DNA from 2 places in the Burkholderia sp. EMB26 genome. Region 1 is predicted to be linked to the other one. Evidence: predicted binding sites of a transcription regulator. Region 1 holds the regulator's gene; the other holds the start of a gene.

Evidence for each region. Region 1 encodes FliA, which starts transcription of late flagellar genes. Its sites were predicted from a motif close to CTAAAGTTTNNNNNNNNNNNGCCGNTA; they were not measured.
Region 2: flgM (flagellar biosynthesis anti-sigma factor FlgM) is a predicted target of FliA. The motif match lies at 912-938, and genes of this name have one in related genera.

The regions. Positions count from the first base shown of each region.
Region 1 covers NZ_CP078070.1:250,262-265,544, forward strand. The annotation lists gene KU887_RS01185 (CheR family methyltransferase) at 1-808, shown strand, start outside; gene cheD (chemoreceptor glutamine deamidase CheD) at 805-1,563, shown strand; gene KU887_RS01195 (chemotaxis response regulator protein-glutamate methylesterase) at 1,560-2,651, shown strand; gene cheY (chemotaxis response regulator CheY) at 2,719-3,114, shown strand; gene cheZ (protein phosphatase CheZ) at 3,117-3,848, shown strand; gene KU887_RS01210 (DUF2844 domain-containing protein) at 4,108-4,611, shown strand; gene KU887_RS01215 (DUF3443 family protein) at 4,628-5,866, shown strand; gene KU887_RS01220 (VOC family protein) at 6,031-6,528, shown strand; gene flhB (flagellar biosynthesis protein FlhB) at 6,958-8,157, shown strand; gene flhA (flagellar biosynthesis protein FlhA) at 8,154-10,256, shown strand; gene flhF (flagellar biosynthesis protein FlhF) at 10,253-12,070, shown strand; gene KU887_RS01240 (flagellar biosynthesis protein FlhG) at 12,063-12,881, shown strand; gene KU887_RS01245 (RNA polymerase sigma factor FliA) at 12,904-13,638, shown strand; S-adenosyl-L-homocysteine riboswitch at 13,740-13,857, shown strand; gene ahcY (adenosylhomocysteinase) at 13,890-15,283, shown strand, end outside.
Region 2 covers NZ_CP078070.1:3,396,524-3,411,806, reverse strand. The annotation lists gene KU887_RS16080 (flagella synthesis protein FlgN) at 37-477, opposite strand; gene flgM (flagellar biosynthesis anti-sigma factor FlgM) at 556-882, opposite strand; gene flgA (flagellar basal body P-ring formation chaperone FlgA) at 1,000-2,211, opposite strand; gene flgB (flagellar basal body rod protein FlgB) at 2,416-2,904, shown strand; gene flgC (flagellar basal body rod protein FlgC) at 2,943-3,368, shown strand; gene KU887_RS16055 (flagellar hook assembly protein FlgD) at 3,424-4,170, shown strand; gene flgE (flagellar hook protein FlgE) at 4,198-5,439, shown strand; gene flgF (flagellar basal-body rod protein FlgF) at 5,459-6,217, shown strand; gene flgG (flagellar basal-body rod protein FlgG) at 6,252-7,040, shown strand; gene flgH (flagellar basal body L-ring protein FlgH) at 7,061-7,750, shown strand; gene KU887_RS16030 (flagellar basal body P-ring protein FlgI) at 7,756-8,940, shown strand; gene flgJ (flagellar assembly peptidoglycan hydrolase FlgJ) at 8,941-9,918, shown strand; gene KU887_RS16020 (flagellar brake protein) at 10,138-10,893, shown strand; gene flgK (flagellar hook-associated protein FlgK) at 11,083-13,014, shown strand; gene flgL (flagellar hook-associated protein FlgL) at 13,032-14,267, shown strand; gene KU887_RS16005 (solute carrier family 23 protein) at 14,545-15,283, shown strand, end outside.

The DNA of each region.
Region 1 (15,283 bases):
ACGGCTGCGGGCGCGCGGCCTCGACACGTTCCGCGACTACCTCGACCTGCTCGAGCAGGAAGACGATCCGCTCGAGTGGGAAGCGTTCACCAACGCGCTGACGACCAACCTGACCGCGTTTTTCCGCGAGTCGCACCATTTCCCGATCCTGTCGGAATTCGTGAAGGGGCGGCCGGCGCCGGTGTCGGTCTGGTGCTCGGCGGCGTCCACCGGCGAGGAGCCGTACTCGATCGCGATCACGCTGATCGAGGCGCTCGGCGAAACGGCGGCGCGCAGCGCGTCGATCCTCGCGACCGATCTCGACACGCAGGTGCTCGCGAAGGCCGAAGCCGGCATCTATACGTACGACCAGGTCAAGCACCTGTCGCCGGAGCGGCTCAAGCGCTTCTTCCTGAAGGGCACGGGCGCACAGGCCGGCCGCGTGAAGGTGCGCCCCGAGCTGCGCGCGATGATCCGTTTCGAGCAACTGAACCTGACCGATGCCGACTACGGGATCGGCAAGCCGTTCGACGCGATCTTCTGCCGCAACGTGATGATCTATTTCGACAAGCCGACGCAGGGGCAGGTGCTGTCGCGCTTCGAGCCGCTCGTGAAGCCGGGCGGCCTGCTGTTCGCCGGCCATTCGGAGAATTTCACGTACGTGACGCAGGCGTTCCGGCTGCGCGGGCAGACGGTGTACGAACTGACGCGCGACGCCGCTCAGGGCGCACGGTCGCGCGGCGCACAGGCGAGCACGGCGGCCGCGACGTCGTCGCCTGTGCGTGCGCGGGCCGCGGGCAGCGCGCCCGCCTATGGAGAGCGCGGATGAGCGCACTGCCGATCGCGACCAATCGCTACTTCGACAACCACTTCGAGCGCCCCGGCGTGAAGCTGTTGCCGAACGAGTTCTACACGACGTCCGAGGACATGGTGCTGATGACCGTGCTCGGCTCGTGCGTCGCCGCGTGCCTGCACGACCCGTATGCGGGCATCGGCGGGATGAACCACTTCATGCTGCCGGACGACGGCGCCGATCCGGGCGCCGCCGCGTCGGAATCGATGCGCTACGGCGCATATGCGATGGAAGTGCTGATCAACGAGCTGATCAAGGCCGGCGGGCGCCGCGAGCGCTTCGAGGCGAAGGTGTTCGGCGGCGCGGCCGTGCTGGCCGGGATGACGACGATCAACATCGGCGATCGCAACGCGGATTTCGTGCGCCGCTATCTCGCGCTCGAGCGCATCCGCATCACCGCGGAAGACCTGCAGGGCGTGCATCCGCGCAAGGTCGCGTTCATGCCGCACAGCGGGCGCGCGATGGTGAAGAAGCTGCGGCTGCAGGTGCCGGGCGTCACCGAGCGCGAAGCCGCGCTCGCGCGCGAGGCCGATCGCCTCCGCACCGCACGCACGCGTGCGCACGTCGAGCTGTTCGCCGCGAAGCGGCCTGCCGCGCCGCAACCGGCGCGCCCGCGCATCGAGCTGTTCGGCGCGCGTGGCGCCGCGCCGGCCGGCAGCGGCGGTGCGCGGACGGCTGGCCCGCAAGGGAGCCCGTACGCGGCGAACCTATCAAGAAAGCAGGAGGCATGACCGCAGTGCAGAAGATCAAAGTATTGTGCGTCGACGATTCGGCGCTGATCCGCAGCCTGATGACCGAGATCATCAACAGCCAGCCCGACATGACGGTGGTCGCGACCGCGCCCGATCCGCTCGTCGCGCGCGAGCTCATCAAGCAGCACAACCCCGACGTGCTCACGCTCGACGTCGAAATGCCGCGCATGGACGGGCTCGACTTCCTCGAGAAGCTGATGCGCCTGCGGCCGATGCCGGTCGTGATGGTGTCGTCGCTGACCGAGCGCGGCTCGGAAATCACGCTGCGCGCGCTCGAACTCGGCGCGGTGGATTTCGTCACGAAGCCGCGCGTCGGGATTCGCGACGGGATGCTCGACTACGCGGAAAAGCTCGCCGACAAGATCCGCGCGGCGTCGCGCGCGCGCGTGCGCCAGGCGCCGCAGCCGCAGGCCGCCGCGCGCACGGCGGACAGCGCCGCGGCCGCGCCGATGATCAACAACCCGCTCGTCAGTACCGAGAAGCTGATCATCATCGGCGCGTCGACGGGCGGCACCGAGGCGATCCGTGAAGTGCTGACGCCGCTGCCGCCGGATGCGCCGGCCGTGCTGATCGCGCAGCACATGCCGCCGGGCTTCACGAAATCGTTCGCGCAGCGACTGAACGGCCTGTGCCGGATCGCGGTGAAGGAAGCCGAGCATGGCGAACGCGTGCTGCCGGGCCATGCGTACATCGCGCCGGGCCACGCACACCTGTTGCTCGCGCGAAGCGGCGCGAATTATATTGCGCAACTGTCGGACGAGCCGCCGGTGAACCGGCACCGCCCGTCGGTCGACGTGCTGTTCCGCTCGGCGGCGACGCATGCGGGCAAGAACGCGATCGGCGTGATCCTCACCGGGATGGGCCGCGACGGCGCGGCGGGCCTGCTGGAAATGAAACGCGCGGGCGCCCACACGTTCGCGCAGGACGAAGCGAGCTGCATCGTGTTCGGGATGCCGCGCGAGGCGATCGCGCTCGGCGGCGCGGACGAGATCGCGCCGCTCGCCGACATGAGCCGCCGCGTGATGGCGCGCCTGGCGACGATGGGCGACCGCGTGCAGCGCGTGTGAATGGAATGTCACGGGGCGCGTGCCACGATACGCGTCCCGACGGAAACGAATCTGGAAAGGAACGACGATGGACAAGAGCATGAAAATCCTGGTGGTGGACGATTTCCCGACGATGCGCCGGATCGTCCGCAACCTGCTCAAGGAACTGGGCTATTCGAACGTCGACGAGGCCGAGGACGGCCTGGCCGGACTCGCGCGGCTGCGCGGCGGCGGCTATGACTTCGTGATCTCGGACTGGAACATGCCGAACCTCGACGGCCTCGCGATGCTGAAGGAAATCCGCGCGGACGCGACGCTCACGCACCTGCCGGTGCTGATGGTCACGGCCGAGTCGAAGAAGGAGAACATCATCGCGGCCGCGCAGGCCGGCGCGAGCGGCTACGTCGTGAAACCGTTCACGGCCGCGACGCTCGACGAGAAGCTGAACAAGATCATCGACAAGATGGCCAAGGCCGGGAGCTGAACGTGAACGAGCCGATCCATGCGGCGCTCGCCGGCGCGGCGATCAACGCCGACGGCCATGCCGAAGGCGCCGATTACGCGAGCGACCGGATCCTCGCGCGCATCGGCCACGTCACGCGCACGCTGCGCGATTCGATGCGCGAGCTCGGGCTCGACAAGCACGTCGAGCGCGCGGCGGAAGCCGTGCCGGATGCGCGCGACCGGCTGCGCTACGTCGCGACGATGACCGAGCAGGCCGCGGTGCGCGTGCTGAATGCGATCGAGATCGCGAAGCCGATGCAGGAGCGCATCCAGAACGAGGCCGAGGCGCTCGACGTGCGCTGGGCGCAGTGGTACGCGGCGCCGATCGAGCACGCGGAAGTGCGCGAGCTGATGGACGATACGCGCACGTTCCTGCGCACGCTGCCCGAGTCGACGTCGGCGACTCGCGCGCAGCTGCTCGAGATCATGCTCGCGCAGGATTTCCAGGATCTGACCGGCCAGGTGATCAAGAAGATCATGGACATGGTCTACCTGATCGAGCAGCAGCTCCTCACGGTGCTCGTCGAGAACATCGCGCCGGAGCGGCGCGAGCAGTTCGCGGCCACCGCCGCCGCGTTCGCGGCCGAGCAGATGAGCGCGACCGGCAGCCCCGAATCGCTGCTGAACGGCCCGCAGATCGCGCCGGAAGGCAAATCCGACGTCGTCCAGGACCAGGGGCAGGTCGACGACCTGCTCGCCAGCCTCGGCTTCTGACCCGGTCGCCACGCATCGGCGCGCCCCCTTCCGCGGGGGCGGCCGATGCGCGCATTCCCCGTTCCCGCCGCGTTTTCCCGTGTCCGCCGCCGATGCGCCGCGCGGCGTGATCCTGCGTCGAATTGACACGTGGCCACACTCAGCAGGCATACTACGCGTCAGCAGCAACGTAGCGTCATTCGTAAGATTCATAAGTTGGCAGGCGGCGGGGGCCGACGGCGGCGCCGTCGGCAACGAAGCCAGTCCCTTGGGGGGGAACGTGAAGCTGAAACGCTTGGGCTGGACCGTCGCGCACGCGACGGCTGCAATGAGTGTGCTGTGGGCCGTCCACGCACATGCGGAACTGGGCGGCGCACCGATGTCGCCGCCGGCGGACGATCAGGCCGCCACCGTGCGGGCGCTGCAGCGCGCGATGCGCTCGGCGGACGGCGTGCAGACGAGCACGGCCGCCTATACCGTCCGCGAGATCACGCTCGGATCGGGCACCGTCATCCACGAATACACGTCGGCCGCCGGCAGCGTGTTCGGCCTCGCATGGCGCGGGCCGACGATGCCGGATCTCGCGTCGCTGCTCGGCAGCTATTTCCCGCAGTACACCGCCGGGGTCCAGGCGGCGCACCAGGCGCGCGGCTGGCGCGCGCCGGTGGCCGTCGAGACGAGCGGCCTCGTGATCCGGACGGGCGGCCACATGGGCGCCTTCTCCGGCCAGGCATGGCTGCCGTCGGCGCTGCCTGCCGGCGTGGCCGGCACCGATATCCAGTGACAGCGGGAGAGCGACCTTGAGCATTCCTCGTACATTCAAGCGCTGGCTCGGCGTGCTGGGCCTCCTGGCCGCGACGGCCGTACTCGTGACGGCATGCGGCGGCGGCGATGGCGGCGGCGGCAGTGCGGGCAACGGCGGCAATACGGGCGGCAACGGCTCGGGCGGGTCCGACGGCAACAGCGGCAACACGGCCGTCATCACGGTCGGCGCCGGCGCCGCGAACGTGATCAACATCCCGACCATCAGCTTGAAGGTCTGCGTGCCGGGCACGTCGAACTGCCAGATCGTCAACAACGTGCTCGTCGATACCGCGTCCTACGGGCTGCGGCTCGTCGGCAGCGCGGTGGCGGGCGTGCACGACAGCCTGCCGCAGGTGACGAGCGGCGGCGCGCCGGTCGCCGAATGCGGCAAGTTCGTGTCGAGCTACACGTGGGGCTCGGTGCGCACCGTCGACCTGTCGATCGGCACCGAGCAGGCGAGCTCGCTGCCCGTGCAGATCATCGGCGACCTCGGCACGACCAACGTGCCGAGCTCGTGCACGAACGGCGGCGCGTCGGCCAACTCGACCGGCGCGCTCGGCGCGAACGGGATCCTCGGCATCGGGCCGGCGCCGTACGACTGCGGCACGACCTGCGCGACGTCGACGTCGACGAGCAACAACTACTACGCGTGCCCGAACGGCGACAACGCAAGCTGCACGGTCGCGCTCGTGCCGCTCGCGCAGCAGGTGGCCAACCCCGTGCATCGGTTCGCGAACAGCGACGGCGTGAGCGTGCAGATGCCCGACATCTCGTCCAGCGGGCAGGGGAGCGCAACCGGCACGCTGACGTTCGGCCTGCCGAACCTGAGCGGCAAGACGGTGATGACGTCGACCACGACCGGCGACGTCAGCGCGACGTTCCAGGGGCGCAACGTGACCGCGTTCTTCGATACGGGCTCGAACGCGTATTTCTTCAACGATTCGGCGCAGACGGTCTGTTCGAGGAACACGGAGTTCTACTGCCCCGCGACCACGACCTCGTACTCGGCCACGCTGAGGGGCCAGAACGGCGCGTCGGGTACCGTGTCGATGCCGGTCGCGAACGCGGATTCGCTGTTCTCGAACCCGTCGACGTTCGCGTTCAACGACATCGCGGGCCCGTTCGGCTCGTCCAGCTGGCTCGACATCGGCATGCCGCACTTCTACGGCAAGACGATCTACTTCGGGATGGACAAGACCGCGAGCGGCGGCGCGCAGCCGTTCGTCGCGTTCTGACGCGGCACGGCCGGACGCAGGAACGAAGGGGGCGAGCGATCGCCCCCTTTTTTTATCCGGCGTGCGGTGCGCGCGCTACGAGCCGGCGCGCCGCCAGGCGCCGGCGCAGCGGCTACGATGTAAGACCGGCACCGGTGCCGGCACGACATCGAGGAGACAGCGCCATGACCCAGCGTATCCAGCGCATCACGCCGTTCCTGTGGTTCGACCGCGACGCCGAGGCGGCGGCCGCTTTTTACGTATCGGTGTTCGACAACGCGCGCATCGTGCACGTCGCGCGCTACGGCAAGGCTGGCGCGCACGCGTCCGGCAACGCCGAGGGCGCGGTGATGACCGTGGCGTTCGAGCTCGACGGGCAGGCGTTCGTCGCGCTGAACGGCGGCCCCGTGTTCCAGATGACGCCGGCCGTGTCGTTCGTCGTCAACTGCCGCGACCAGGACGAGATCGACCGTTACTGGGCGCGCCTGTCCGAAGGCGGCGACGAGCGCGCGCAGCAATGCGGCTGGCTGCGCGACCGCTTCGGCGTGTCGTGGCAGGTCGTGCCGGTGCAGATGGCCGAGCTGATGACGGGCGACCCGGCCCGCGCCGAGCGCGTGATGGCGCAGGTGATGACGATGAAGAAGCTCGATCTCGACGCGCTGCAGCGGGCGGCGGCTGGCTAGGGCCTGTTCACGCCAATAACGGGCTTGCGCTGGCCCCGGAAAGGGCCGGGCGCAAGGATTGCGACGAAGCGAAGACTCGACGTATTCGCGACGAGCATGACGTGGCGATCGGCCCGTCCGGGGGCCGTTGCGTCGGGGCCCGCTTTCCCCGCCTCTTCCCGTTTTCCCGCCCGTCGTTTCACCGTCCCCCCGCACTCAGCCGGTGCCGTCCCGCCTGCGAGCGCCGCCGCCCCCATGCGCCGGCCGGCCGGTTTTTCCGCCGCGCCGCGCATCGTTCCGCCCCCGCTCCGGCCGCGTTCGCGGCGGCTCGTCCGATTCCCCGAAATACCCCCCTTTCCCGGCTTTGCTCGACCGATCGGCGTTTGACGCCTCCATGAATAATCGGTGTCACTGGAAAACGGCATTCCGCCGTAGCCGACTGGAGGCCCCGTGGCAGACGAGAGCGATCTCGACAAGACCGAAGCCGCCACTCCCAGGCGCCGCGAGAAGGCGCGCGAGGAGGGGCAGGTCGCGCGTTCGCGCGAACTGGCTTCGTTCGCACTGCTCGCGGCGGGGTTCTACGGCGCATGGCTGCTCGCGGGCCCGTCGGGCGCGCATCTGCAGGCGATGCTGCGCGGCGCGTTCACGTTCGATCGCGCGACCGCGTTCGACACCCACCGGATGCTGTCGGCGGCCGGCAGCGCGAGCCTCGAGGGCTTCGCCGCGCTGCTGCCGCTTCTCGCGCTCACCGGCGTCGCCGCGCTGCTCGCGCCGATGGCGCTCGGCGGCTGGCTGATTTCGCAAAAGACGTTCGAGCTGAAGTTCGACCGGCTGAACCCGATCTCGGGCCTCGGCCGGATCTTCTCGATCCAGGGGCCGATCCAGCTCGGGATGTCGATCGCGAAGACACTGGTGGTCGGCGGGATCGGCGGCATCGCGATCTGGCGCAGCAAGGACGAACTGCTCGGCCTCGCGACCCAGCCGCTCGGCGCGGCGCTGCCCGATGCGCTGCATCTGGTCGCCGTGTGCTGCGGCACGACGGTCGCCGGGATGCTGGTGGTCGCCGGGCTCGACGTGCCTTACCAACTCTGGCAGTACAACAAGAAGTTGCGCATGACGAGGGAAGAAGTGAAGCGCGAGCATCGCGAGAACGAAGGCGATCCGCACGTGAAGGGGCGCATTCGCCAGCAGCAGCGCGCGATCGCCCGCCGCCGGATGATGGCGGCCGTGCCGAAGGCCGACGTGGTCGTCACGAACCCGACCCACTTCGCGGTCGCGCTGCAATACACGGATGGCGAGATGCGTGCGCCGAAGGTCGTCGCGAAGGGCGTGAACCTCGTCGCGGCGCGCATCCGCGAACTCGCGGCCGAACACAACGTGCCGCTGCTCGAAGCGCCGCCGCTCGCGCGGGCGCTGTATCACAACGTCGAACTCGAGCGCGAGATCCCCGGTTCGCTGTACTCGGCGGTCGCCGAAGTGCTCGCATGGGTGTACCAGCTCAAGCGTTTCCGCTCGGAAGGCGGCGCGTTCCCGGCGGTGCCGGTCGATCTCGACGTGCCGGCCGAACTCGACAAGGGCACGTCGGTCGCCGCCGACGACGAACGTGAAGAAGCCGAGGACACGCTCGGCAAACGAGGGACCGCGGCATGAGCACCCCGACCACCGGCCTGTTCGCGAAGCGCCCGAACCTGCTGGCAGGCACGAACCTGCGCGCGCTCGCGGGCCCGATCCTCATCTGCATGATCCTGGGGATGATGATCCTGCCGCTGCCGCCGATGCTGCTGGATCTGCTGTTCACGTTCAACATCGCGCTGTCGGTGATGGTGCTGCTCGTCAGCATGTACACGATGAAGCCGCTCGACTTCGCGGCGTTCCCGAGCGTGCTGCTGTTCTCGACGCTGCTGCGCCTGTCGCTGAACGTCGCGTCGACGCGCGTCGTACTGCTCGAAGGCCATACCGGCCCGGACGCGGCCGGCCAGGTGATCGAGGCGTTCGGCCACTTCCTGGTCGGCGGCAACTTCGCGGTCGGCATCGTCGTGTTCGTGATCCTGATGATCATCAACTTCATGGTGATCACGAAGGGCGCGGGGCGGATCGCCGAAGTGTCCGCGCGCTTTACGCTCGACGCGATGCCCGGCAAGCAGATGGCGATCGACGCCGACCTGAACGCGGGCCTCATCAACGAGGAACAGGCCCGTAAGCGGCGCCTGGCCGTGTCGCAGGAAGCGGAGTTCTACGGGTCGATGGACGGCGCGTCGAAGTTCGTGCGCGGCGACGCGATCGCCGGCCTGATCATCATGGCGATCAACGTGATCGGCGGGCTGATCGTCGGGATGGTCCAGCACGACATGAGCTTCGCCGCGGCCGGCACCAACTACACGCTGCTGACGATCGGCGACGGCCTCGTCGCGCAGATCCCGTCGCTCGTGATCTCGACCGCGGCCGGCGTGATCGTGTCGCGCGTCGCGACCGACGAGGACATCGGCACGCAGATCACCGGCCAGCTGTTCACGAACCCGCGCGTGCTGACGATCACCGGCGCGATCATCGTGCTGATGGGGCTGATCCCGGGGATGCCGCACTTCGCGTTCCTCGCGCTCGGCGGCGGCGCGATCTGGCTGGCGCGCACGCAGACCAGGCGCGCGGCGGCCCGCAAGGCGGCCGGCGACGTGACCGACATCGCACCGCCCGCCGTGCTGCCGGCCGACAGCCACGAAGCGACCTGGGACGACGTGCAGCTGATCGACCCGCTCGGCCTCGAAGTCGGCTACCGGCTGATTCCGCTCGTCGACAAGAACAGCGACGGCGAGCTGCTCAAGCGCATCAAGAGCATCCGCAAGAAATTCGCGCAGGAAATCGGCTTCCTGCCGCCGGTGATCCATATCCGCGACAACCTCGAGCTGCGGCCGAACGCGTACCGGATCGCGCTGAAGGGCGTCGAGATCGGCGCGGGCGAAGTGTTCCCGGGCCAGTGGCTCGCGATCAACCCGGGCCAGGTGACGGCCGCGCTGCCGGGCGCCGTCACGCAGGACCCCGCGTTCGGGCTGCCGGCCGTGTGGATCGACGTCGCGCTGCGCGAGCAGGCGCAGGTGTACGGCTACACGGTGGTCGACGCGAGCACGGTCGTCGCGACGCACCTGAACCATCTCGTCGTCCAGCACGCGGCCGAGCTGCTCGGCCGCCAGGAAGTGCAGGCGCTCGTCGAACGCACCGGCAAGGATGCACCGTCGCTCGTCGAGGACCTCGTACCCAAGACGATCTCGCTCACCACGCTGCAGAAGGTGCTGCAGAACCTGCTCGAGGAAGGCGTGCCGATCCGCGACATGCGCACGATCCTCGAGGCCGTGTCCGAGCATGCGGGCCGCGGCGACGCGTTCGAGATCACCGCCGCGGTGCGCCTGTCGCTCGGCCGCGCGATCACGCAGCAGTGGTATCCGGGCAACGGCGAAATGCAGGTGATGGGCCTCGACGCGAACCTGGAGCGCGTGCTGTCGCAGGCGCTCGCCACCGGCGCGAACCCGGGCCTCGAACCCGGCCTCGCGCACAACCTTCTGACCGGCACGCAGCAAGCGATGCTGCGTCAACAGAATCTCGGGCTGCCGCCGGTGCTGCTGGTGCAGCACGCGCTGCGCGCGATGCTCGCGCGCTTCCTGCGCCGCAGCCTGCCGCAATTGAAAGTGCTGTCGTATGCCGAAGTGCCGGACACACGCACGATCAAAGTCGTTAACGTCATCGGGGGTTCCGCTTGAACATTCGCAAATTCACCGGCGCAACGAGCCGCGACGCACTTCGTCTCGTGCGCGAGGCGCTCGGCGCCGACGCGGTCGTGCTGTCGAACCGCACGCTCGATGACGGCAGCGTCGAAATCGTTGCACTCGCCGATTCGGAGCTCGCCGCGGTGGCGCCGCCGGCCGCGCGTCCGCGCGTCGCCACGTCGCGCGTGCCGGAGTCGGTGCCGGCCGCCGCCGTGCCGGGCATCGTGTCGCGCCCGGGCATCGCACCGCGCCCGGGCATCGCACCGCGCCCGGCCGTCAATCCGTACGCGGCCGGCGAAGGCGGGCTGCCGGACGTGTTCTCGTCGGTGTTCGGCGCGAGCGCCGACGCGCACGACGCGGATGCGCATTCTCCGTCGAGCGATGCGGACGCGCCCGCCGCGACAGCGCCGTCGATCGCCGCGCCGGCCGCCGGTACGCCCGCGCCCGGATCGCCGGCCGCCCCTTCCGAACCCGCACCGTGGCTGGTCGAGCACGCGAAGCGCCTCACGCAGCAGCGCGACGCGCTGATCGCCCGGGCGCAGGCGCCGGCCGAGCCGCAGCCGAGCGCGCCCGCGCCGCGCGCCGCGGCCAGCGCGACGCCGCCGGACTGGGCGCGCGACATCGTCCGCGACGCCGAACGCCGGATGCCGGCCGCCGGCGTGACGGCCGCGGGATCGCCCGCCGCCGGATCGCCGGCCGCCGCGAAGCGCGTACCCGACACGGGTGCCGCGTACGCCGGCAGGGCGACGGAACGCACGCGCCTGTCCGCCGACACCGCCGCCGCGGTGGCCGATGCGGTGAAGTCGCGCCTCGAGCGGATCGTCAACGACACGGTGATGCAGGAGCTGGGCGAGCTGCGCGGGATGATGCAAGAGCAGTTCGACAGCCTGATGTGGCACGACCGCCAGCGCCGCAGCGCCGTCCACGGCGCGCTGACGAAGCACCTGTTCGCGGCCGGCTTCTCCGCGCAGCTCGTGCGGATGCTGGTCGACAACCTGCCGTCCGGCGACGGCGCGCAGACCTTCGGGCAGGCCGCGGAATGGGCGCAGTCGGTGCTTGCGTCGAACCTGCCGGTGCTCGACAGCGAGGACGCGCTGATGGAGCGCGGCGGCGTGTTCGCGCTGATGGGGCCGACGGGCGTCGGCAAGACGACCACCACCGCGAAGCTGGCCGCGCGCTGCGTGATGCGCTTCGGCGCGAGCAAGGTCGCGCTGCTGACCACCGACAGCTACCGGATCGGCGGCCACGAGCAACTGCGCATCTTCGGCAAGATCCTCGGCGTGCCGGTGCACGCGGTGAAGGATGCGGGCGACCTCGCGCTCGCGCTGTCCGAGCTGCGCAACAAGCACATCGTGCTGATCGACACGATCGGCATGAGCCAGCGCGACCGCGCGGTGTCCGACCAGATCGCGATGCTGCACGGCGCGAACGCACCGGTGCAGCGCCTGCTGCTGCTCAACGCGACGAGCCACGGCGACACGCTGAACGAAGTCGTGCAGGCGTACCGCAGTGCTGGCGAGCATCCCGACCTGGCCGGCTGCATCCTCACCAAGCTCGACGAGGCGACCCACCTCGGCGGCGTGCTCGACACGGTGATCCGCTACAAGCTGCCGGTCCACTACGTGTCGACCGGCCAGAAGGTGCCGGAGAACCTGTACGTCGCGTCGACCAAATTCCTGCTGAAGAGCGCGTTCTGTGTGCCGCGCGACGGCTCGCCCTTCGTGCCGCAAGACGAGGACATGCCGACGCTGCTTTCCGCACTGACCGCACGTTCCACCGCCGAGCTGCACGAGGTGCGATTTGGATAAACGGATCATCGATCAGGCCGAAGGGCTGCGGCGCCTGCTGGCCGGGCGCGCGTCGCGCATCGTCGCGGTGACGGGCGGGCCGGCGGGCGTCGGCTGCACGTCCACCGTGGTGAACCTCGCGGCGGCGCTCGCGTCGCTCGGCAAGGACGTGCTCGTCGTCGACGAGCGCGCCGACGTGCACTCGGCCAGCGCGACGCTCGCGGGCGCGTGGCTGCGCGACGGCGAACGCACGCGGGTGGCGGCCGGCTTCGGCCTGTGCGGCGCCGCGCGGCTCGCGCGCGCCGGCTACAGCGACGCGCAACTGAGCGACTTCATCGACGGCCCGGCCGACATCGTGCTCGTCGACGCTCAGCTCGGCGCCGACGGCTCGTTCTCGGCGCTCGCGCGCGAAGCGCACGACGTGCTGGTCGTCACGCGGGTCGCCGCGCAGGCGATCACCGAGGCATACGCGTGCATGAAGCGGCTGCATTTCGCGCACGCGTTCGCGCAGTTCCGCGTGCTGACCAATCAGGTCGGCAGCCACGCGGACGCGAAGACGGCCTTCGACAACCTCGCGGGCGTCGCAAGCCGCTACCTGACCGTGTCGATCGCCGATGCGGGCTGCGTGAGCGCCGATCCGCTCGTCGAGCACGCCCGCGACCTGATGCATGCGGTGGTCGACGCGTTCCCGTCGTCGCCCGCCGCGCGCGACTACCGGCAGATTGCCGCCGACCTGTTGTACTGGCCGATGCGCCCGCGTTCGGGTGCGGGCCGGGCGGTCCACGCCGGCGGCAAGCCGTCGTACGAGGCGGGCGCGGCACACGCCGCGTGAGCGCCACCCGAAGGAGAGAGCCATGATGTACAACGCTCAAGGAAAGATGTCCCAGGCCGACGTGCTCGCGCAATATGCGCCGCTCGTGCGCCGCCTCGGGCTGCAACTCGTCGCGAAGATGCCGGCGAGCGTCGATCTCGACGACCTGATCCAGGCCGGCATGATCGGCCTGATGGACGCGGCCGGCCGCTACAAGGAAGACCAGGGCGCGCAGTTCGAGACCTATGCGACGCAGCGCATCCGCGGCGCGATGCTCGACGAGCTGCGCAGCAACGACTGGCTGCCGCGCAGCCTGCGCAAGACGTCGCGCGAGGTCGAGCACGCGGTGCACCAGGTCGAGCAGCACCTCGGCCGCTCGGCGAGCGAGACCGAGATCGCGCAGCACCTGAACATGCCGCTCGACGAATACCAGGGGATGCTGCAGGACCTGCACGGCAGCCAGCTCATCTACTACGAGGATTTCGACCGCGCGGCCGACGACGAGCCATTCCTCGACCGTTATCGCGTCGATCACGCCGATCCGTTGTCGGCGCTGCTCGACGAGCACCTGCGCGAGGCGCTGGTCGAGGCGATCGAGCGGCTGCCGGAGCGCGAGAAGCTGCTGATGTCGCTGTACTACGAACGGGGTCTGAATCTGCGCGAGATCGGCGCGGTGCTCGAAGTGAGCGAATCGCGCGTGTGCCAGCTGCACAGCCAGGCCGTCGCGCGCCTGCGCGCGCGGCTGCGCGAACAGGCGTGGGTCGGCGCCGAGTCCTGACCCCTTGTCGACGGCCGCGCGCGCCGGCGCCGCGCGCCCGTGCCGCGCTCGTGTGCGGGTCCTTGCGCATTCCGCGCGCCGATTTGCTACAATCCCCTCCGTTTTCCGAGGAGCGTTGCGACGGACCACCAGCGTCCGCCAGGCTCGGAGAGCTTCACCAAGCAGCCGTGCGGCGATTTTTTCGCGCCGGCCCCGCTTCCTGAACGGCGCTCACGTCACCAATCTAGAAACTTTTTAGAAAGGAGGGCGTGATGAACGCCATTATCGATTCCAAGGCATCCACCGATTACGTCGTCGCCGACATGGCGCTGGCCGGCTGGGGCCGCAAGGAACTCAACATCGCCGAGACCGAAATGCCGGGCCTCGTGCAGATCCGCGACGAATACAAGGCGCAGCAGCCGCTGAAGGGCGCGCGCATTGCCGGTTCGCTGCACATGACGATCCAGACGGGCGTGCTGATCGAGACGCTGAAGGCGCTCGGCGCGGACGTGCGCTGGGCATCGTGCAACATCTTCTCGACCCAGGATCACGCGGCGGCCGCGATCGTCGAAGCCGGCACGCCGGTGTTCGCGTTCAAGGGCGAATCGCTCGACGAATACTGGGAGTTCTCGCACCGCATCTTCGAATGGCCGAACGGCGAATTCGCGAACATGATCCTCGACGACGGCGGCGATGCAACGCTGCTGCTGATCCTCGGCTCGAAGGCCGAGAAGGACCGTTCGGTGATCGCGAAGCCGACCAACGAGGAAGAAGTCGCGCTGTACAAGTCGATCGCGAAGCACCTCGACGTCGACGCGACCTGGTACTCGAAGCGCCTCGCGCACATCAAGGGCGTGACCGAAGAAACCACGACCGGCGTGCACCGCCTGTACCAGATGGAAAAGGACGGCCGCCTGCCGTTCCCGGCGTTCAACGTGAACGATTCGGTCACGAAGTCGAAGTTCGACAACCTGTACGGCTGCCGCGAGTCGCTCGTCGACGGCATCAAGCGCGCGACCGACGTGATGATCGCGGGCAAGGTCGCGGTCGTCGCGGGCTACGGCGACGTGGGCAAGGGCTGCGCGCAGTCGCTGCGCGGCCTCGGCGCGACCGTGTGGGTCACCGAAATCGATCCGATCTGCGCGCTGCAGGCGGCGATGGAAGGCTACCGCGTCGTGACGATGGAATACGCGGCGGACAAGGCCGACATCTTCGTGACGGCGACCGGCAACTATCACGTGATCAACCACGATCACATGAAGGCGATGCGCCACAACGCGATCGTCTGCAACATCGGTCACTTCGACTCGGAAATCGACGTCGCGTCGACGCGCCAGTACCAGTGGGAAAACATCAAGCCGCAGGTCGACCACATCATCTTCCCGGACGGCAAGCGCGTGATCCTGCTGGCCGAAGGCCGCCTCGTGAACCTCGGCTGCGCGACCGGCCACCCGTCGTTCGTGATGTCGAACTCGTTCGCGAACCAGACGCTGGCGCAGATCGAGCTGTTCACGCGCGGCGAGCAGTACGAGAACAAGGTGTACGTGCTGCCGAAGCACCTCGATGAAAAGGTCGCGCGCCTGCACCTCGCGCGCATCGGCGCGAACCTGTCGGTGCTGTCGGACGAGCAGGCCGCGTACATCGGCGTGCAGAAGGACGGCCCGTT
Region 2 (15,283 bases), 410 kb from region 1:
GGGAGCGCGGCCGCCGGGCGGCCGCGCGGCGCGACGTCAGCGCGTGAGCGCCGACACGCGCCCGTCGGGGCCGTACACGCCGGCCGGCGCGGGCGCCGAGCGCAGCACCGCGAGCGCGCGCTCGTTGTAGTCCATCCGGATCCGGATCAGCATTCCGTTGTTCGCGTTGGCCTGGCGCGCGCGTTCGGCGGCCTGTTGCAGCAGTTGCCAGCGGCTGGCGAGGCGCGCATCGCGCTCGGCCGCCTGGTCCATGCCTTTCTTGCCCGCCGGAAAGCCGAGCGCGCAAAGCTGCGTGTCGCGCGTGCGTTCGAGCTGCGCGAGCCGGTCGATCAATGCGCTTTTCTTCTCGACGATCCCGGGCAGCATCTCGAGCGGCTCGGCCGTCGTCAGCGCCTTTTCCTCGTAGACGAGCAGGGACGCGAACGCTTCGACCGTCGCGTGTTCGTCGTTGACCGTGGCCAGCAGCTCTTCTCTCATCGCGTCATGCTCGTCACGCCGGCGCGTGCAGTGCTGCACACGCCGGCAAACCGGGTGACCCGGCCACGAGGCCGGGAGTTAGCTGCCCGGGCGCTGCTGCTGGAGCAGCTCGCGGGCGGTGTTCAATACGCCGTCGGCGATCTTGTTCGCGTCGATCGTCAGCGTGCCGTTGTTCAGCGCGTCCTTGATCGACTGGACCAGGCCCGTGTCGATATCGGCGTCGCCCGACGCGGATACCGAACGCAGCTGGCCGGACAGACCCGACAGGTTCACGGTCGTGTCGCCGCCGGTCGATCCGGCGTCGCCTGCCTGCGCGGACGACTGGGCCGTGCCGGACGGCGCACGGGCCGCGCCGTTGCCGGTCGGCGCGAGGGGGCTCGGTTTCGGAGTGGAATCGATCTTCACGATGGGTTTCCTGTACGGTTTGACCCAGATAACGGCCGGGTCGGCCCGAACTTTAGCATCGCGAGCCCGAAATGCTCCGAATAAACAATTCTTTACATTCTTGCGGCAGATCCGTCCCTACAGCGGAATTTCCACGGTGCCGGCGTCCTTGACGATCGCCGTGACGATCTGCCCGGCCGCCATCCGTACCCGCACCGACTGGCCGGGCGCCGCATTCGCGAGCACGCTGCCTTCGGCCGAAATCGTGAAGCCGGGGCCGGCCGCGACGACCCGCACCGTCTGGCCGGCCGACACCGACGCCGCGCTCTTCAGCATGTCCTGCCGCAGCGGCAGCCCGGCCGAGATGCGCGCAAGCGCGGTTGCGCCGATCGCCTGCGCCGGATCGGTGATCACCGCCAGCGGCAGCACCGTCAGGTCGCCGTCGCGCGCGACCAGGTCGGCCGCGGAGAGCGGCTCGCCGGGCGCGATCTGGCGCGCGGCGACGTAATAGGTGGCCTGCACGGCGACCTTCGCCTGCAGGTAGACGGTCCACGGCCGCTCGCCCGCGCAGCGCACGCCGACCGTCGTGCGGCCCCACAGGCGCGCGCCGGTCGGCAAAAACGGTTCGAGCGTCGTGCACGCGGCGAGCCCGCGCGGAAAGGCGGTCGTGACGGTCGCGGTGGTCTTGCCGGGCAGGCCGGCGATCTGCTGCTGCAGGAACGCGAGCGCCGCGCGCCGGATCGTTTCGGGATCTTGCTGGCCGGGCGCCGTCGCGGGCCGGGCGGCAGGGGCGGCCGGGGCCGGATTGCCAGAAGCGGTCGCCGTGCGCGGCGCCGCCGCGGATGCCGCACGGGCTGCCGCGAGGCGGGCGGCGGCGGCCGGTTGCGGCGCCGGCCGCGCGGGATTCGATGCAGGCTCGGCCGTGCCGGCGACGACCGTCGCGATCGCGGAAGGATCGACTGCGCGCGACGGCGCACCGTAACCGGCGTGCGGGCGGGCGGCTGCGTAGGCGTGGGCCGCCGCAGCGGCCGGCGGCGGGACGCTCGTCACGACCATCTGGCCGGCCGGTTGCGCCGCGTAGCCGGCGCCGGTCGAGGCGCTCGCCCCGCCGGCCGCGCGCTGCGCACCCGGAACCGAAGCGGCGCCCGCATTCCCGCCGAACTGCCCGCCGCTCGCCGCATTGGCATGCGCGAGCGCGGTTTCTGCCGTTTCGCCGCGCCCGGGAATCACGATCATCCCGTCGTCGGCGTGGGCGGCAGGCGCGGCGATCCACAGCGCCGCGGCGAGCGCGAACGCACGCCGGACGTGCGCGAGCCGCCCGTTCCTGTCGCGAAGTGCGCCGCCAGTCATCGCCATGCCTCCGATCCGTTGATCCGCTTCGCATTCTAGGGAGCGGGGGCGTCGCGCAAACGATGAATAGAGGGGGCCTTTGCCGCGTTATTCGCCCGATTGCCGGTTGCGTCCCGCGCCTACCATCGCTGTCATGGAAAAAAGCCTCTCGCGTCGCCATCCGGCGCGAGGGGCGTGCAGCGCTTCATACGGAGAGACGCACACATGCTGGACAAACTCGATGCGGAATTCGCGTTCGGCCGACAGGCGCTCGACGTGCGCGCCTATCGGCAGGAACTGCTGTCGTCGAACATCGCGAACGCCGACACGCCCGGCTACCAGGCCCGCGACGTCGATTTCGCGTCGACGCTCGCGCGCTCGCTGAAGCAGACCAGCGGCGGCCTGGCGCCGAGCAACGCCGCGCAACTGCCGATGACGCAGCCGGCCGGCGTGACGAGCGGCATGTCGATGGTGTCGACGGCGCCCGGGCACATGGCCGGCACCGCGAAGCTGATCCCGACCGGCGGCCCGGCGGACGACTACGGCCGTGCGCAATACCGGATGCCGCTGCAGCCGTCGCTCGACGGCAACACGGTCGATCTCGACGTCGAGCGCGTGCAGTTCGCGAACAACGCGCTGCACTACGAGACCGGGATGACCGTGATGACCCAGCAGATCAAGGCGATGATCGCCGCGATCACGACCAACTCGTAAGCGCCGCTTCCGAACCTCGCCCAGCACAAGGAGCTTCCATGCCTTCGTTGATGAACATCTTCGGCGTCGCCGGTTCGGCGCTGTCCGCGCAATCGCAGCGCCTGAACGTCACCGCGTCGAACCTCGCGAACGCCGACAGCGCGACCGGCCCCGACGGCAAGCCGTACAAGGCCAAGCAGGTCGTGTTCGCGACCGACCCGATGGGCGGCGCGCGCACCGCGTCCGGCCAGGGCGTGGGCGGCGTGCGGGTGACCAAGGTGATGGACGACCCGTCGCCGATGAAATCGACCTACGACCCGGCGAACCCGGCCGCCGACGCGAACGGCTACGTGCAGATGCCGAACGTCGATCCGGTGCAGGAGATGGTGAACATGATCTCGGCGTCGCGCTCGTACCAGGCCAACGTCGAGACGCTGAACACCGCGAAGACGCTGATGCTCAAGACGCTGACGATCGGCTCGTAAGCCGCGCGCGGCCCGACCTTACCGACCCGACAGTTCCGACAGAAGGCCACCCAGGATGACTTCCTCCAACACGACGATCGGCAGCAACGGCACCAACGTGTCGACGCTGCCGACCGACACGATGAACACCAACAACGTGTCGTCGACCAACGGCACGTCGGCGAGCGACCTGCAGGCGACGTTCCTGAAGCTGCTCGTCACGCAGTTGCAGAACCAGGATCCGACCAGCCCGGTCGACAGCTCGCAGATGACGTCGCAGCTCGCGCAGATCAACACGGTGAGCGGCATCGCGCAGTTGAACACGTCGCTCACGTCGCTGTCGACGCAGCTCGCGGCCGGCCAGCAGACGCAGGCCGCGCTGCTGATCGGCACCAACGTGCTCGCGCCGGGCAACGGCGTCGCGGTGAAGGGCGGCGCGGCGTCGCCGTTCGGCGTGTCGCTCGCGAATTCGGTGTCGAACCTGACGATCACCGTGAAGAACTCGGCGGGCGCCGTCGTGAACACGATCAACGCGGGCGCGCAGTCGGCCGGCACCGTGCCGTTCAACTGGACGCCGACCGACGCGGCCGGCAACGCGCTGCCGGACGGCACGTACACGGTCAGCGCGTCGTACACCAACAGCGCCGGCACGCCGCAGGCGGCCACGACGCTCGCGGCCGCGACGGTGCAGAGCGTGGTCAAGCAGGCGGACGGCACCGCGGGGCTCGTGCTGTCGAACGGCACGACGGTGGGGCTCACCCAGGTTGCGTCGATCTTCCCGAACACCAAGTCGTCCACGTCCGGCGACACCACTACCAACTGATCGAGCTTTCTCGTAACGGAGACCGAAATGGGTTATCAACAGGGTCTGAGCGGCCTCGCCGGCGCATCGAACGCGCTCGACGTGATCGGCAACAACATCGCGAACGCGAACACGGTCGGCTTCAAGTCGAGCACCGCGCAATTCGCCGACATGTACGCGAACTCGGTCGCGACGTCGGTCAACACGCAGATCGGCATCGGCACGTCGCTGAACTCGGTGCAGCAGCAGTTCGGCCAGGGCACGATCAATACGACGAACTCGTCGCTCGACGTCGCGATCAACGGCAACGGCTTCTTCCAGATGTCGAACAACGGCGTGACGACGTACTCGCGCGACGGCACGTTCCAGCGTGACAAGAACGGCTTCATCGTCGACTCGCAGGGCCGTAACCTGATGGGCTACGCGGCCAACGCGGGCGGCGTGATCAATACCGCGCAGACCGTGCCGCTGCAGGCGCCGACCACCAACATCGCGCCGACCGCGACGACCAAGATCACCGGCCAGTTCAACCTGAACTCGCAGGACACGGTGCCGACCAAGACGCCGTTCAGCGCGACCGACAACACGACGTACAACTACACGACGTCGATCCAGGTGTACGACTCGCTCGGCGGCTCGCAGGCGGTCAACATGTACTTCGTGAAGTCGGCGGCCGGCACGTGGGAAGCGTACGCGGGCGTGCAGGGCGGCGCGACGACCGATCTCGGCACGATCACGTTCGATACGTCCGGCGCGATCCAGAGCACGACGACCGGCACGCCGGCCACGCCGACCGCGTCGCTCGGCCAGTTCCAGTTCACCGTGCCGAACACCGACGGTTCGGCGACGCCGCAGAAACTCACGCTCGACCTGACCGGCACGACGCAGTACGGCGGCAAGGACGGCGTGAACAACCTCGCGCAGGACGGCTACGCGAGCGGCACGCTGACGACCTACTCGATCGGCGCCGACGGCAAGCTGACCGGCAACTACTCGAACGGCCAGACCGCCGTGCTCGGCCTGATCGCGCTCGCGAACTTCAACAACCCGAACGGGCTGGTGAACCTCGGCGGCAACCAGTATGTGGAATCCGCCGCGTCGGGCGTGCCGCAGGTCTCCGCGCCGGGCAGCACGAACCACGGCACGCTGCAGGGCAGCGCGCTCGAGAACTCGAACGTCGACCTCACGTCGCAGCTCGTCAACCTGATCACCGCGCAGCGCAACTACCAGGCGAACGCGCAGACGATCAAGACGCAGCAGACCGTCGACCAGACGCTCATCAACCTGTAAGCGCGGATAACCGGCAGCCATGGACCGACTGATCTATACGGCGATGACGGGCGCGTCGCAGTCGCTCGACCAGCAGGCGGTGGTCGCGAACAACCTCGCGAACGCATCGACGACGGGCTTTCGCGCGCAACTCGCGACGTATCGCGCGGTGCCGATGAATTTCGGCGACGGCAGCAAGATCGATCCGACGACGACGCGCACCTACGTGCTGTCGTCGACGCCCGGCGCCGACTACGCGCCGGGTCCGATCACGCGCACCGGCAATCCGCTCGACGTCGCCGTGCAGGGCCCGGGCTGGCTGTCGGTGCAGACGGCCGACGGCAGCGAGGCGTACACGCGCGCCGGCAACCTGCATGTCGACGAGAATGGCCAGCTCGTCAACGCGAGCAACCTGCCGGTGATCGGCAACGGCGGCCCGATCTCGGTGCCGCCGAACGCGGAAGTGACGATCGGCAAGGACGGCACGGTGTCCGCGCTGATGCCGGGCGACCCGCCGACGGCCGTCGCGATCGTCGACCAGATGAAGCTCGTCAATCCCGATCCGGCCACGCTCACGCGCGGCAACGACGGGCTGTTCCGCACCGCCGACGGCAATCCGGCCGACGTCGACCCGAACGTGGTCGTCACGCCGAATTCTCTCGAAGGCAGCAACGTGAACCCGGTGACTGCGATGGTCGCGATGATCGACAACGCGCGGGCGTTCCAGCTGCAGTCGAAGCTGATCCAGACGGCCGACCAGAACGAGCAGACGGCGAACCAGTTGCTCAATTTCAGCTGAGCGCCCGCGCCAGCCTAAGCAGGAGACCAGACAAGTGAATCGTTCGCTCTACATCGCCGCCACCGGCATGAATGCGCAGCAGGCGCAGATGGACGTGATTTCGAACAACCTCGCGAACACCAGCACGAACGGCTTCAAGGCGTCGCGCGCGGTGTTCGAGGATCTGCTGTACCAGACCATCCGCCAGCCCGGCGCGAACTCGACGCAGCAGACCGAGCTGCCGTCGGGCCTGCAGCTCGGCACCGGCGTGCAGCAGGTCGCGACCGAGCGCCTGTACACGCAGGGCGGCCTCACGCAGACCGGCAACTCGAAGGACGTCGCGATCAACGGCGCGGGCTTCTTCCAGGTGCTGATGCCGGACGGCACCAACGCGTACACGCGCGACGGCTCGTTCCAGACCAACGCGCAGGGCCAGCTCGTCACGTCGAGCGGCTACCAGGTGCTGCCGGCGATCACCGTGCCGCAGAACGCGCAGTCGCTGACGATCGGCAAGGACGGCGTCGTGTCGGTCACGCAGCCGGGCTCGAGCAACGCGGTCCAGATCGGCTCGCTGCAGATCGCGACCTTCATCAACCCGGCCGGCCTCGAGGCGAAGGGCGAGAACCTGTTCGCGGAAACGACGTCGTCGGGCGCGCCGAACGTGTCGCAGCCGGGGCTGAACGGCGCGGGCGTGCTCAACCAGGGCTACGTCGAGGCGTCGAACGTGAACGTCGTGCAGGAACTCGTCAACATGATCCAGACGCAGCGTGCCTACGAGATCAACAGCAAGGCCGTGACGACGTCCGACCAGATGCTGCAGACCGTCACGCAGATGAAGAGCTAACCGGAAGTCCCGCCGTCGCCATGAAGCAGGTTCGCCTCCCCTCGTCAGCCACCGTCCGCGCCGCGTGCGCGGTCGCGGTGGCGGCGCTCGCCGGTTGCGCGCAGATCCCGCGCGATCCGATCATCCAGCAGCCGATGACGGCGCAGCCGCCGATGCCGATGTCGATGCAGGCGCCCGGCTCGATCTACAACCCCGGCTTCGCGGGGCGGCCGCTGTTCGAGGATCAGCGGCCGCGCAACATCGGCGACATCCTGACGATCATGATCGCGGAGAACATCAACGCGACCAAGTCGTCGGGCGCGAACACCAACCGGCAGGGCAACACCGACTTCAACGTGCCGACCGCCGGCTTCCTCGGCGGGCTGTTCGCGAAGGCGAACCTGTCGGCGACCGGCGCGAACAAGTTCGCGGCGACCGGCGGCGCGAGCGCGGCGAACACGTTCAACGGCACGATCACGGTGACCGTCACCAACGTGCTGCCGAACGGCAACCTCGTGGTCAGCGGCGAGAAGCAGATGCTGATCAACCAGGGCAACGAATTCGTGCGTTTCTCGGGGGTCGTCAACCCGAACACGATCTCGGGCGCGAACTCCGTCTACTCGACGCAGGTCGCCGACGCGAAGATCGAATACTCGTCGAAGGGCTACATCAACGAAGCGGAGACGATGGGCTGGCTGCAGCGCTTCTTCCTCAACATCGCGCCGTGGTGATGACGATGCAGACGACCCTGTTCCACCGCCTGTCGGCCCGCACGCATGCGGCCGCGCGGCTCGCCGTCGCGTTCGCGGCCGTGGCGGCCGCCTGCGTGCTCGGCGCCGCGCCCGCGCACGCGGAACGCCTGAAGGATCTCGCGCAGATCCAGGGCGTGCGCGACAACCCGCTGATCGGCTATGGCCTCGTCGTCGGCCTCGACGGCACGGGCGACCAGACGATGCAGACGCCGTTCACGACGCAGACGCTCGCGAACATGCTCGCGAACCTCGGCATCTCGATCAACAACGGTTCGGCCAACGGCGGCCCGTCGTCGCTGAACAACATGCAGCTGAAGAACGTCGCGGCCGTGATGGTGACGGCCACGCTGCCGCCGTTCGCCCGGCCCGGCGAGGCGCTCGACGTGACCGTATCGTCGCTCGGCAACGCGAAGAGCCTGCGCGGCGGCACGCTGCTGCTCACGCCGCTGAAGGGCGCGGACGGGCAGGTGTACGCGCTCGCGCAGGGCAACATGGCGGTCGGCGGCGCGGGCGCCAGCGCGAACGGCAGCCGCGTGCAGGTGAACCAGCTCGCGGCCGGCCGGATCGTCGGCGGCGCGATCGTCGAGCGCGCGGTGCCGAACGCGATCGCGCAGATGAACGGCGTGCTGCAGCTGCAACTGAACGACATGGACTATGGCACCGCGCAACGTATCGTGTCCGCGGTCAACTCGAGCTTCGGCCCGGGCACCGCGACGGCGCTCGACGGCCGCACGATCCAGCTCGCGGCGCCGGCCGATTCCGCGCAGCAGGTCGCGTTCATGGCGCGGCTGCAGAACCTCGACGTGAGCCCGGACAAGGCCGCGGCGAAGGTGATCCTGAACGCGCGCACCGGCTCGATCGTGATGAACCAGATGGTCACGCTGCAGAGCTGCGCGGTCGCGCACGGCAACCTGTCGGTGGTCGTCAACACGCAGCCGGTGGTGTCGCAGCCGGGGCCGTTCTCGAACGGGCAGACGGTGGTCGCGCAGCAGTCGCAGATCCAGCTGAAGCAGGACAACGGTGCATTGAAGATGGTGACGGCCGGCGCGAATCTCGCCGACGTCGTGAAGGCGCTGAACACGCTCGGCGCGACGCCCGCGGACCTGATGTCGATCCTGCAGGCGATGAAGGCGGCGGGCGCGCTGCGTGCGGATCTGGAGATCATCTAAATGGCGGCGAACCTTCCGAACGCAAACGACCTGACGCAGCGCTTCGCGCTCGACGTGCAGGGTTTCGATGCGCTGCGCGCGCAGGCGAAGCAGTCGCCGCAGGCCGGCGCGAAGGCGGTGGCCGGCCAGTTCGACGCGATGTTCACGCAGATGATGCTCAAGAGCATGCGCGACGCGTCGCCGGACGGCGGGCTGTTCGATTCGCATACGTCGAAGATGTACACGTCGATGCTCGACCAGCAGCTCGCGCAGCAGATGTCGACGCGCGGGATCGGCGTCGCCGACGCGCTGATGAAGCAGTTGCTGCGCAACGCGGGCGTCGGCGCGGGCAGCGACACGGCGGCCGACATCGGCGCGGGCGGCATCGGCGGCCTCGGCACGGCCGGCAACGAAGGCAGCCTCGCCGCGATGAACGCGATGGCGAAGGCCTATGCGAACGCGGCGAACAACGGCGCGCTCGCCGGCGCGCGCGGCTACTCGGCCGGCAGCGCGCTGACGCCGCCGCTGAAGGGCGCGAGCGGCGTGCAGGACGCGGACGCGTTCGTCGACCGGCTCGCGGGCCCCGCGCAGGCGGCCAGTGCGACGACCGGCATCCCGGCGCGGTTCATCGTCGGCCAGGCCGCGCTCGAATCCGGCTGGGGCAAGCGCGAGATCCGCGCGGCGGACGGCTCGACCAGCTACAACGTGTTCGGCATCAAGGCGAACAAGGGCTGGACCGGGCGCACCGTGTCGGCGCTGACCACCGAATACGTGAACGGCACGCCGCGCCGCGTGGTCGCGAAATTCCGCGCGTACGACTCGTACGAGCACGCGATGACCGACTACGCGAACCTGCTGAAGAACAATCCGCGCTATGCGGGCGTGCTGAGCGCGAGCCGCAGCGTCGAAGGCTTCGCGCACGGCATGCAGAAGGCCGGCTACGCAACCGACCCGAATTACGCGAAGAAGCTGATCTCGATCATGCAGCAGATCGGCTGACGGGCCCGCCCGCCACCGATTTGTCCCCCTTCGGACCGCGCCCGGCACCCCGCCGCGCGCGGTTTCAACGTTTGCGCGAAAAAAATCGCCGTTTCGATCTAAACTTTCGGTCAGCACTGCCGCTAAGTGTGAGAGACCTGCGACCGGGCCCCCGTTCTGGCCCGGTTTTATTGCGCACCGGTTGCCCCGGGCGCCCATGACAAGAAAGACCGGCTAGCCATGAATATCGAAACGTCGACGGACCCCAGCCTGGATGCAGGCCACTCCGGGCCCGACTATGCCCGCCGCAATCCGCTGGAAATCGGCGTGCAGCTGCGCAACCTGGTGAATCGCGGCGATTTCCTGACCGTCCAGTATCCGGGCGGCCAGCTCGTCACGCGCCTGCTCGAGGTCGACGTCGGCGCGCGGACGTTCACGTTCGACTGGGGCGCGCTGTCCGAGCAGAACGCCGGCATCCTCGGCGCGTCGCACTGCACGTTCGCGGCCTCGCCGGAGGGCGTGCGCGTCGAATTCACCACGGGCACGCCGCGCGAGACGCGCTACGAGGGGCTGCCCGCGTTCGTCGCCGATTTCCCCGACGTGCTGGTCTGCATCCAGCGCCGCGAATATTTCCGCGTCGACGCGCCGGTCGTCGATCCGTTCCTGTGCCGCGGCAAGCTGCCGGACGGCGAAAGCTTCCTGTTCGAGGTGCACAACCTGTCGCTCGGCGGCGTGGGGCTGCGCACGGCCGACGAGCGCGTCGAGGCGCTCGAGGTCGGCACGCTGCTGCCGGACGTCGAACTCGAGCTGACCGGCCACGGCAAGCTGTCGCTCGACCTGCAACTGGTGTCGCAGCGTTCGACCCAGATGCCGAACGGGTCGCGGCGCTACCAGCTCGGCTTTCGCTACATGTCGCTGCCGGGCAGTGCGGAGAACACGCTGCAGCGGCTGATCACGCAGCTCGAAATGAAGCGCCGCTCGCTCGCGCGGGCCTGACGCGCACCTGGCGGGCCGGCCCGGGCCGCCCGCGCAGCAACGCCGGCGCCCCCGCCGGCCGCTTCGACCGGCGACGCACGCCCGTGCGTCGCACGTGCATTTTTTCCTCAATTTTTTCGATCCGCGGCCGTTATACCGGGAGTCACGCAACCCGGCGGCCGCAGCGCGGCCGGCTCATCAGGATCGCGCATGTCCAACACACTCATGAACCTCGGCGTCAGCGGCCTGAATGCCGCGCTCTGGGGCCTCACGACGACCGGCCAGAACATCAGCAACGCCGCGACGCCGGGCTATTCGGTCGAACGCCCCGTCTATGCGGAGGCAAGCGGGCAGTACACCAGCAGCGGCTACATGCCCCAGGGCGTGAACACCGTCACCGTGCAGCGGCAGTACAGCCAGTACCTGAGCGACCAGCTGAACGGCGCGCAGACGCAGGGCGGCGCGCTGTCGACGTGGTACTCGCTCGTCACGCAGCTGAACAACTACATCGGCAGCCCGACGGCCGGCATCTCGACCGCGATCACGAGCTACTTCACCGGGATGCAGAACGTCGCGAACAGCGCGTCCGACTCGTCGGTGCGGCAGACCGCGATGAGCAATGCGCAGACGCTCGCGAATCAGATCACCGCGGCCGGCCAGCAGTACGACGCGCTGCGCCAGAGCGTGAACACGCAGCTCACGAGCACCGTCACGCAGATCAACGCGTACACCGCGCAGATCGCGCAACTGAACCAGCAGATCGCCGCGGCGAGCAGCCAGGGCCAGCCGCCGAACCAGCTGATGGACCAGCGCGACCTCGCGGTGTCGAACCTGTCGAATCTCGCGGGCGTGCAGGTCGTGCGCAACAGCGACGGCTACAGCGTGTTCATGTCGGGCGGCACGCCGCTCGTCGTCGCGGACAAGAGCTACCAGCTCGCGACCGTCACGTCGCCGTCCGATCCGAGCGAGCTGACCGTCGTGTCGCAGGGCATCGCGGGCGCGAACCCGCAGGGGCCGAACCAGTTCCTGTCCGACGCGTCGCTGTCGGGCGGCACGCTCGGCGGCCTGCTCGCGTTCCGCAGTCAGACGCTCGACCCGGCCCAGGCCCAGCTCGGCGCGATCGCGACCAGCTTCGCCGCGCAGGTCAACGCGCAGAACGCGCTCGGCATCGACCTGTCGGGCAAGATCGGCGGCAACCTGTTTTCGACCGGCGCGCCGATCACCTACGCGAACCAGGGCAATACCGGCAACGCGACGCTGTCCGTGTCGTTCGCGAACGCCGCGCAGCCGACCACCAGCGATTACACGCTCGCGTACGACGGCACGAATTACACGCTGACCGACCGTGCGACCGGCACGGTGGTGGGGACGTCGAAGTCGATGCCGGCCTCGATCGGCGGGCTGAACTTCTCGTTCTCGTCCGGCTCGATGAGCGCCGGCGACAAGTTCACCGTGCAGCCGACGCGCGGCGCGCTGAACGGCTTCGGCCTCGCGACGTCGAACGGCTCCGCGATCGCGGCGGCCGCGCCGTACGTGCCGTCGGCCACGACGACCAACACCGGCAACGGCACGATCGGCGGGCTGTCCGTCACGAGCGCGACGGCCGCGGCCAACGCGCACAACTACACGATCACGATGGGCGGCACCGCGGCCGCGCCGACCTACACGGTCACCGACAACACGGCCGTGCCGCCGACGACCAGCGCCGCGCAGCCGTACCAGTCGGGCTCGCCGATCACGCTGACGGCGGGTGTCACGGTGACGGTGTCGGGCACGCCGGCGGCCGGCGACACGTTCAAGGTCGCGCCGAACACGGGCGGCACGAACGACGGCAGCAACGCGCTCGCGCTGTCGAAGCTCGTCAACTCGAAGGCGTTCGGCAACGGCTCGACCACGCTGACGGGCGCGTACGCGAACTACGTGAACGGCATCGGCAACACGGCGAGCCAGCTGAAGTCGTCGAGCGCCGCGCAGACCGCGCTGGTCGGCCAGATCACGCAGGCGCAGCAGTCGGTGTCGGGCGTGAACCAGAACGAGGAAGCGGCCAACCTGATGCAGTACCAGCAGCTCTACCAGGCGAACGCGAAGGTGATCCAGACCGCGTCGACGCTGTTCCAGACCGTGCTGGGCCTGTTCAACTGATTTCGGGGTTCGAAGCGATGCGGATTTCCACTGCGCAGTTCTACCAGATGAACGTCGCCCAGATGAGCGACCAGCAGGCGCAGCTCTCGCAGCTGTACCAGCAGATCTCGAGCGGCGTGAGCCTCGCGACGCCGGCCGACAACCCGCTCGGCGCGGCGCAGGCCGTGCAGTTGTCGATGACGTCGGCGACGCTGTCGCAGTACGCGGCGAACCAGAACGCCGCGCTGTCGTCGCTGCAGAAGGAAGACCAGACGCTCATCAGCGTCAACAACCTGCTGAACAGCATCCACACGGTCGTGATCCAGGCCGGCGACGGCTCGCTGTCGGACAGCGATCGTTCGGCACTGTCGACGCAGCTGCAGGGCTATCGCGACCAGCTGCTGACGCTCGCGAACTCGACGGACGGCGCGGGCAACTACCTGTTCGCCGGCTTCAAGACGGCCACCGCGCCGTTCTCGAACGCGCCGGGCGGCGGCGTGACCTACAGCGGCGACACCGGCTCGCGCGAGGTGCAGATCGCCGACACGCGCTCGATCGCGCAGGGCGACAACGGCGCGAACGTGTTCCTGTCGGTGCCGATGCTCGGCAGCCAGCCGGTGCCGCTCGCCGGCACCGGCAACACCGGCACCGGCACGATCGGCGGCGTGACGATCACGAGCCCGTCGGCCGCGTCCAACGCGCACCAGTTCACGATCGCGTTCGGCGGCACGGCCGCCGCGCCGACCTACACGGTGACCGACAACACCGTCGTGCCGCCGACCACGACCCCCGCGCAACCGTATTCGGACGGCGCCGGGATCGCGCTCGGCAACGGCCTGTCGGTGCCCGTGTCGGGCAAGCCGGCGCCGGGCGACACGTTCACGGTCACGCCCGCGCCGCAGGCCGGCACCGACGTGTTCGCGGCGCTCGACACGATGATCGCCGCGCTGAAGGTGCCGATCAGCAGCAACACGACCGCCGCGACCGCGCTCGCGAACGCGATGACCACCGGCACGACGAAGCTGAACAACATGATGACGAACGTGCTCACGGTACAGGCGTCGGTCGGCGGCCGCGAGCAGGAAATCAAGGCGATGCAGGCCGTGAACCAGACCAACACGCTGCAGGTCAGCAGCAACCTGGCCGACCTGACGAGCACCAACATGGTCGCGACGATCAGCCAGTTCCTGCAGATGCAGAACGCGCTGACGGGCTCGCAGAAGGCTTACGCGCAGTTGCAGAACCTGTCGCTGTTCCAGTACATCAACCCCTGATGCACGACGTGCCGGCCGCGATGTGAGCGCACGCATACTTCACGGCCGGCGCTCGCCGCCGCACGCGCATCGTGCGCGGGCGGGCACGTCGCCGGCCCGCGCGGTCGCGCACCGGTTCTCTCGCGCGGCCTGCCGCCCCGCACCTGGCTGTTCCGCCCGCCGACGCCGCGTACCGGTTCGCTTGCCAGCCCCATTTCCGCTCCGTAAACTCGCGCCAGATTCCAGACCGGCGCATCCCTGGCAGCCGGCGACCGACGACCGACAGGAGCGCTTTCCCATGTCCGATTCCTATTTCCCGCGCTGGCGGGTCCAGCCGACCGGCGCGAGCTCGCGCGTGGTCGGCCCCGACGAGCGCCTCGCGTGGCCGCAGATGGTCGCGATGGGCGTGCAGCACGTCGTCGCGATGTTCGGCTCGACCGTGCTCGCGCCGCTGCTGATGGGCTTCGACCCGAACCTGTGCATCTTCATGTCGGGCATCGGCACGCTGCTGTTCTTCGTGCTGGTCGGCGGCCGCGTGCCGAGCTATCTCGGCTCGAGCTTCGCGTTCATCGGCCTCGTGATCGCGGTGACGGGCTACGGCGGCAGCGGCCCGAACCCGAACATTCCGGTCGCGCTCGGCGGGATCGTCGCGTGCGGCGTCGTGTACGTCGCGCTCGGCGCGCTGGTGCAGGCGATCGGCACGCGCTGGATCGAGACGCTGATGCCGCCCGTCGTGACCGGCGCGGTGGTCGCGGTGATCGGGCTGAACCTCGCGCCGATCGCGGTCAAGGGCGTGTCGGGCTCCACCTTCGAATCGGTGATGGCGCTCGTCACGGTGCTGTGCGTCGGCGGCGTCGCGGTGTTCGCGCGCGGAATGATGCAGCGCCTGCTGATCCTGGTCGGGCTCGTGATCGCGTACGTGATCTACGCGATCGCGACCAACGGGATGGGCCTCGGCAAGCCGATCGATTTCGCGATCGTCGCGCATGCGGCGTGGTTCGGCGTGCCGAGCTTCCGCGCGCCGGTGTTCGATCCGC